Regions from separate parts of the Pseudomonas phenolilytica genome, predicted to be linked through region 1. Evidence: predicted binding sites of a transcription regulator. Region 1 holds the regulator's gene; the other holds the start of a gene.
The links. The regulator LexA, encoded in region 1, represses DNA repair genes until DNA is damaged. The targets are predictions, from matches to a motif close to CTGTNTNNNNANACAG.

Region 1 (3,859 bases):
CATCGAGCACAGGCGCCAGTGCGCGGAACGGCACCAGATCGTGATTGCGCAGCTCGTCGAGGCTGCGTCCGTCAACCGGAATCGCCACGTGCGAATCTGCCTCAGCCCAGCCATGACCGGGGAAGTGCTTGCCGGTTGTGGCCATACCGGCCGCGCGCATACCACGGATGAACGCGCCGATCAGCTCGACCGCGCGCTCAGGGTCCGCCTCGAAGGCACGCGTACCGACGACGCCGCTGCGCTGGTGATCGAGGTCGAGCACCGGCGCGAAACTGAAATCCAGCCCCACGGCCAGCACCTCGGTAGCCATCACCCAGCCGCAGATCTCAGCCAGACGCGCACCGTCGGCGTGACGGGAAAACTCGCGCATTGCTGGTAGCCGCACGAAATCCTGACGCAGCCGCTGCACGCGCCCACCTTCCTGATCCACCGCCAGCAGCAGATCGGGCCGTAGCGCGCGAATCGCACGGCACAGCTCTTGTACCTGGCGGGGATGCTCGATATTGCGAGCGAACAGAATCAACCCGCCGACTTCCGGCTGGCGCAACAGGTGGCGATCCTCGGGCGTCAGCCAGGTACCGCCGATATCCAGCATCAGTGAACCGTGCATGGGTCAGATAAATCCTTGAGCAAGTTCGGCGCTTGCCCATTCCGGGCGGGCGCGTTCTTCTATGTGGACGGGGCAATGCAGCGGCACCTGCTCGAACAGCCGGGCCAGATCGACATTGCGCATACGAATGCAACCGTGCGACAGCGGAACGCCCATGGGTTCGCAATCAGGCGTGCCGTGCAGATAGATGTAGCGGCGAAAGGTATCGACATCGCCGAGCCGATTACGGCCGATCTCGCAACCACTCAGCCAGAGAATTCGGCTCAGAATCCAGTCGCGCCCGGGAAAACGCTCGTGAAGCTCGGCCGACCAAATTTCTCCGGTCCAGCGCCGGCCACGCAGCACCGCACCAAGCGGCAGACCGCCACCGATACGCGCACGCACCTGATGCCGGCCACGCGGCGTGCAACCCGAGCCGTTGCGCTCGCCGGCGCCATTAAGGGCAGTGGATACCGCAAAGCGGCAACGCAGCTTCCCGTCGGCAAAGCCATAGAGCTGCTGGTCGGCGAGGGAGATGTACAAACAATCGAGATGGGTCATGGGCGACTAGCTTAAACGAAGGATCTGGCGCCTAGCACCTCACCCCTTCGCCGGCACGGCTACGGCGTTGCGCCTGCCCTTGGGCTGGGCCTCGGCCAGCGCAGCATCTGCCACACCGCTCTCGGCCCGCATGCCAGCCGCCAGGAACGGCACCATCATCCGCATGATCTGCTCGATCGAAGTCCGGGCACCGAAGTCATTCTCGGCAATCGCGCGAAGTGCCTTGATCCCGGACATGCTGAACGCCGCCGCACCGAGCATGAAATGCACGCGCCAGAACAGCTCAATCGGTGGAATGTTCGGCGCGGCCTCATGCACACGCAGCATGTAGCGACGGAATACCTTGCCGTACATATCTTCGAGGTAGCGCCGCAGATGGCCCTGGCTCTGGCTGAAGGAAAGTCCGAGCAGGCGCATGAAAATCGACAGGTCGTCGCCGCTGCGCGGTTTAACCGCCAGGGCCTGCTCCACCAGTATTTCCAGCAGCTCTTCGAGCGTATCCGGCTTATCGGAAATCGACTCGCGGCGATCCAGCTCGCGTTCCAGGCTGGCGCAGAAGGGGCCGAGAAAGCGTGAGAAAACTGCCTGAATCAGCGCCTTCTTCGAACCGAAGTGATAATTCACCGCCGCCAGGTTTACGCCGGCCTTGCTGGTGATCAGGCGAAGCGAAGTCTCAGCGAAGCCTTTTTCAGCGAACAGCTGTTCCGCTGCATCCAAAATGCGCTCGACTGTCTCGGACTGCGCCATGCCCCCTCCAATGACGAACATCTGTTTGAAACTTACGTTTCAGCCAATAGCCAAGTCAACCATGAAAGCGGCGTGGCGCCTAGCTCATCTTCGCATTCACGGCCGTCGCGATCGAATGCTCGCAGAACTCGTTGCCAACACCCGATCACTGTATATAATCCCAGTCACTGTATAAAAGAACAGAGACCGCCATGATCAAGCTGACGCCCCGCCAGTCGGAAATCCTCGCCTTCATCAAGCGCTGCCTGGAAGACCACGGCTACCCGCCGACGCGCGCCGAGATTGCACAGGAGCTCGGCTTCAAGTCCCCCAACGCCGCCGAGGAACATCTCAAAGCGCTGGCGCGCAAGGGCGCAATCGAGATGACGCCCGGCGCCTCGCGCGGGATACGCATCCCGGACTTCGAGCCCGCTGCGCAGGAAGGCAGCCTGCCGATCATCGGCCGGGTGGCAGCAGGCGCACCGATCCTGGCGCAACAGCATGTCGAGGAGTCCTGCCAGATCAATCCGGACTTTTTCCACCCGCGCGCCGACTACCTGCTGCGGGTACGTGGCATGAGCATGAAGGACATCGGCATCATCGATGGCGACTTGCTGGCAGTCCACAGCACCCGCGACGCGCGCAACGGCCAGGTCGTCGTCGCACGGGTCGGCGAAGAGGTTACCGTCAAGCGCCTCAAGCGCGAAGGTGACAAGGTCTGGTTGCTGGCGGAAAACCCCGAGTTCGCACCTATCGAAGTGGATCTCGAACATGAAGACTTCGTGATCGAGGGCTTGAGTGTCGGCGTGATACGCCGCTAGGAGACGTTCGATGCAGTACCTCCCCACACCAAACACCAGGCCGCAGCTGTCCCTCTTCGAGGGACTGATCGCTCATGGCATGCCGCCCTTTCTCGCCGAACCAGCGCCGCCGCAACTCGAGCGCCTGAGTGAGTTGAGCCTGAGCGGCAACAGCGAGCATTGTCGGCTGCTACTCGCCCCCATGCTGCGCGAACTCAGCGATGCTCCCGACAGCCGCTGGCTCACGCTGGTCGCCCCTCCGGCATTTCTGTCGTCCCAGTGGCTACGCGAAACCGGACTGAATCGCGAACGCATCATCCTGCTGCAACCGCGCGGTATTCAGGGCGCGCTGGAGCTGACCTGCAAGGCGCTGACTTCCGGCTGCAGCCACACCGTCGTCAGCTGGTTTGCTCACATGGATGCCCGCATGCGCAGCAGGTTGCATAGCGCCGCCAGCCAGGGCAACACTCAGAGTCTCAACATTCGCCTAGGCCGCTAGTAGTCCCGAAAGGCACATGGATCGTGCCGAATCCCCCCCGCTACACCCCCACCTCGCTCAGTGCAGTACCCGCGGCTCATCCTCGTACTCGATCTCGCCCTCACCTTCTGACATGCGTCCAGCCATCTGCACACCCACGTTGAACATCGCCTTGGCGATCTCCACATGCTGGCCCTGCAGAAAGAGTTTCGCGTCGTCGGAGAAATCCAGCGTCACCAGCACCTCTTCGTCTTCGGCACGGCGCAGGACGATGCGGCCGTCAGGTAGCTCGACAATTTCCAGAAACGAGGTAGGCATTCGATCAGCTCTCCGAGAAAGGCGCGCATTGTACCAGTCGACTATCGACGGGGCAGCCTTCAGGCAACAGGCCAACCCGCCATGGCCGGGTTTCATGGTGGCGGTCCAGGACGTAGCATTGCCCGAACCGACACCGCCCGGCACAACACACCAAGAACAGGCCGAGTATCCATGACGCCCCGCATTCTGCTGCTTACTACCTTGGCCATGTTCGCCTTCGCCGGCAATTCGCTGCTGTGCCGGATCGCCTTGCGAGACACCGCCATAGACCCCGCCAGCTTCACCGGCGTACGCCTGCTTGGCGGTGCGCTGACACTCTGGTTTCTGATGTTGCGACGGGAACGCCGCGCGATACCGGACGGTGACTGGTACGGTGCCGCGGCCTTG
Region 2 (3,859 bases), 490 kb from region 1:
GTTTCAGATGCGGCCCATTCTAGACGCCTCGCCGCCATTTTTCCGCCTTTCGGCCAGCTGTCGTGCGGCGTAGACTACCGCGCTCTTTGTATACAACCGGAACGATGCAATGCCTTCTGAGTCGAGAGCCGGCCGGGTGCGGACCGAGCTGCGTACCCTCTTCGCCCTCGCCCTGCCGATGATGATCGCTCAGCTGGCCAATACGGCGATGGGCTTCGTCGATACGGTGATGGCGGGCCGGGTCAGTGCGCACGATCTGGCGGCGGTGGCCTTGGGCAACTCCATCTGGGTTCCGGTTTTTCTGTTCCTGACCGGCGTGATCCTGGCCACGACGCCGAACGTGGCACAGCGTTTCGGCGCCGGCCGCCACGGCGATATCGGTCCGCTGGTGCGCCAAGCGTTGTGGATGGGCGGCGGCCTCGGCAGCCTGTGCGCCGTCCTGATGTGGAACGCCGAGCCGATGCTGCACTGGATGAACGTCGAGGCAGCGCTGATCGACCCCAGCATGGGCTATCTACGCGCTGTCGCCTGCGGCTTTCCGGCGATCGGGCTGTATCAAGTGCTGCGTTGCTACAGCGACGGTCTCGGCCACTCGCGCCCGAGCATGGTGGTCGGCGTTCTCGGCCTGCTGCTGAATATCCCGCTCAACTACATCTTCATCTACGGCAAGCTCGGCGCGCCGGCACTCGGCGGTGTTGGCTGCGGTGTCGCGACGTCGCTGGTCATGCTGTTCATGCTGCTGGCCATGCTGTTCTGGGTGCGCCGCGCCGCGCCGTATCGACCGAGTCAGCTGTTCGCCCACTTCGAATGGCCGCGCTGGCCGGTGCTCAGCCCTCTGCTGGCGGTCGGTCTGCCGATCGGCATCGCGGTGTTTGCCGAAGCCAGCATCTTCTCGGTCATTGCCCTGCTGATCGGCGCATTGGGCGCGACGGTGGTGGCCGGACACCAGATAGCGCTGAACTTCACCTCGCTGATCTTCATGATCCCGCTGTCGCTGGGCATGGCAGTCACCGTGCGGGTGGGACAGGCGCTGGGCCGTAGCGCACCGCGCGATGCGCGTTTCGCCGCCGGCGTCGGGGTGGGCACGGGGCTGGTGTATGCCTGTTTTTCCGCCACCGCGATGCTGCTGTTCGCCGTGCCGATCGCCCGCATCTACACGCCCGACCCCGCGGTGATTGCCGTGGCGTCCGGGCTGTTCTTCTATGCGGCGCTGTTCCAGTTCTCCGATGTCGTGCAGGTCACCGCTGCCGGCGCCCTGCGCGGTTACCAGGACACGCGCATGACTATGATCTTCACCCTCTTCGCCTACTGGGGTATCGGCCTGCCGATCGGCTACGTGCTCGGCCTGACCAACCACTTCGGCCCGGCATCCGGCCCCGGCGGGCTATGGCAGGGGCTGATCGCCGGACTGAGCTGTGCAGCGGTGCTGCTCAGCATACGCCTGGCGCGCAGCGCACGGCGCGCGATTCGTCTTCAGCAGGCTCGCCCGGCTCAGGCCTGAGTCCATCGACGCGAATCCTCGGAAACGCTCTGCATCAGCGGACGGGGCGATGACACTGGTCAGCATGACTTGACCGCTGAGCCGGGCAACTGAATACTGTATTCATATACAGTATTTTCTGGATTGCCTCGCATGACATCCGTGGTTGCCCTCGATCGCCTGCTCGATGCACGCCGTGTCTGGCGTGGGCAGGCCATCGTCGCCCCAGCCGCCAGCCAGCCGACCGGACATGCCGCGCTGGATGCTGCCCTTCCGGGTGGTGGCTGGCCGGAGGCGGCGCTGAGCGAGATTCTCCTCGCCGCGCCCGGCACCGGCGAGCTGCACCTGCTGTGGCCGACCCTTGCCCGGCTGACCATGACTGGCGAGCGGGTGGTGCTGGTCGGCCCGCCACATCTGCCCTACCCCCAGGCCTGGCTGGCCGCCGGCGTCGATCTGCGTCAGTTGAGCATCGTCCACGCGAGCGGGCGCGATGCGCTGTGGGCGACCGAACAATGCCTGCGCTCGGGCAGCTGTGGCGCCGTGGTGTGCTGGCCGAGGCAGGCGGAAGATCGCGCCCTGCGGCGCCTGCAAGTGGCCGCCGAAACCGGACAGACGCTGGCGTTCGCCTATCGTCCGCAGGCTGAAGCGCTGAACCCCTCGCCCGCCGCCCTGCGCTTGGCCATCGACGCTCACCCGGCGCAACTGCGCGTGCTCAAGTGCCGGGGCGGCCTGGCGCCGGCACGGCCGATCGCCGCCAGCGCCTGGCGGTGACACGGACATGCTCTGGGCCTGCATCCTGCTGCCGCAACTGGCGATGGACGGCGTGCTGCGTGAACGCAGCGACCCTGCCGCGCCGTTGGCCTTGCTCACCGGCCCGGCACAGCGGCGCGTGCTGCAGGCGGTCAATCCGTCGGCGCGCGAACTCGGCCTGAAACCCGGCCAGACGCTGGCTGCCGCTCAGGCACTGACCCGCAATTTCACCAGCGCCGACTACGATCTGGCGGCCATCGAGCGCTGGCAGCGCTTCCTGGCCTCCTGGGCCTATGGCTTCAGCGCTCAGGTCAGCCTGCATTACCCGCGCTGCCTGCTGCTGGAAGTGCAGTCCAGCCTCGGCCTGTTCGGCCCCTGGCCACGCTTCGAGGCGCGCCTGCGCCAGGAACTGAACGCTCTGGGCTTTCGCCAGCGCATCACCGTCGCCCCCAACCCGGCAGCGGCACGGATACTCGCCAATGCCCACGATGGTCTGGCGGTGAGCGATGACACAACGCTGCGCGAGGCGCTCGGGCGTTTGCCGGTGGAGCGCCTTGGCCTGTCGCGCGAAGTGGCCACGGCCTTCGCGCGCATGGGGTTGCGCAGCCTTTCGCAACTGCTCGCCCTGCCTCGCGACAGCGTGGCCCGGCGCTTCCCGGCCGAGGTGCTGCTGCAGCTCGACACCCTGCTCGGGCAGCGGCCACTGGCGCTGGAGTTCTACCGCCCGCCGGATGTTTTCGACGCGCGCATCGAATTGAACTTCGAGGTCGAGTCGCACCAGGCGCTGCTGTTCCCGCTGCGCCGGCTCACCGCCGATCTGGCCGCCTACCTCGCCGGGCGCGACAGCGGCGTACAGCGCTTCGTCCTGCAACTGGAACATCGCGACCTGGCCGACAGCCAGGTCGTCGTCGGCCTGCTGGCTGCCGAGCGCGAGGCCGGCATGCTGTTCGAGCTGACCCGCGGCCGCCTGGAACAGCTGCAACTGCCGGCACCGGTGCTGGCAGTGCGATTGCTGGCGCGCGAGCTGCCGGCCTTCACCCCGCAACACCGCCAGCTGTTCGATGAAAGAGCGCAGCAAACGCTGCCCTGGGAACAGCTGCGCGAACGCCTGCGCGCGCGTCTCGGCGACCATGCTGTGCAGGGCCTCGGCGCCTGCGCCGATCATCGCCCCGAACATGCATGGCAGACGCAGGCACAGGCGCCACGTACAGCCCTGCCGGCAAGCGGCCCGCGCCCCGGCTGGTTGCTGACCGCGCCGCAGCCGCTGCGCGAAAGCTCGCTGCGCATCCTCGCCGGCCCGGAACGTATCGAGTCCGGCTGGTGGGACGGCGAGGATATACGGCGCGACTACTACCTCATCGAAACACGCGCCGGCCAGCGCGGCTGGGCCTTCCGCCCGCTCGGCAGCGACGGCCCGCTGCTGCTGCACGGCTGGTTCGCATGAGTGGTTACGCCGAACTGCACTGCCTGTCCAACTTCAGCTTCCAGCGCGGCGCTTCCAGCGCCCAGGAGCTGTTCGAGCGGGCAGCGCGACTGGGCTACCGCGCCCTGGCGATCACCGACGAATGCACGCTGGCAGGTATCGTCCGCGCCTGGCAGGCAGCCAAGGACAGTGGCGTACCACTCATC

Region 2: imuA (translesion DNA synthesis-associated protein ImuA) is a predicted target of LexA. The motif match lies at 1,598-1,613, and genes of this name have one in related genera.

The regions. Positions count from the first base shown of each region.
Region 1 is NZ_CP058908.1:2,699,553-2,703,411, reverse strand. Features, by position in the region: gene nagZ (beta-N-acetylhexosaminidase) at 1-610, opposite strand, end outside; gene HU825_RS13035 (L,D-transpeptidase) at 614-1,150, opposite strand; gene HU825_RS13030 (TetR/AcrR family transcriptional regulator) at 1,190-1,897, opposite strand; gene lexA (transcriptional repressor LexA) at 2,089-2,697, shown strand; gene sulA (SOS-induced cell division inhibitor SulA) at 2,708-3,175, shown strand; gene HU825_RS13015 (hypothetical protein) at 3,233-3,472, opposite strand; gene HU825_RS13010 (DMT family transporter) at 3,644-3,859, shown strand, end outside.
Region 2 is NZ_CP058908.1:3,189,629-3,193,487, forward strand. Features, by position in the region: gene HU825_RS15255 (MATE family efflux transporter) at 110-1,501, shown strand; gene imuA (translesion DNA synthesis-associated protein ImuA) at 1,634-2,251, shown strand; gene HU825_RS15265 (Y-family DNA polymerase) at 2,259-3,674, shown strand; gene HU825_RS15270 (error-prone DNA polymerase) at 3,671-3,859, shown strand, end outside.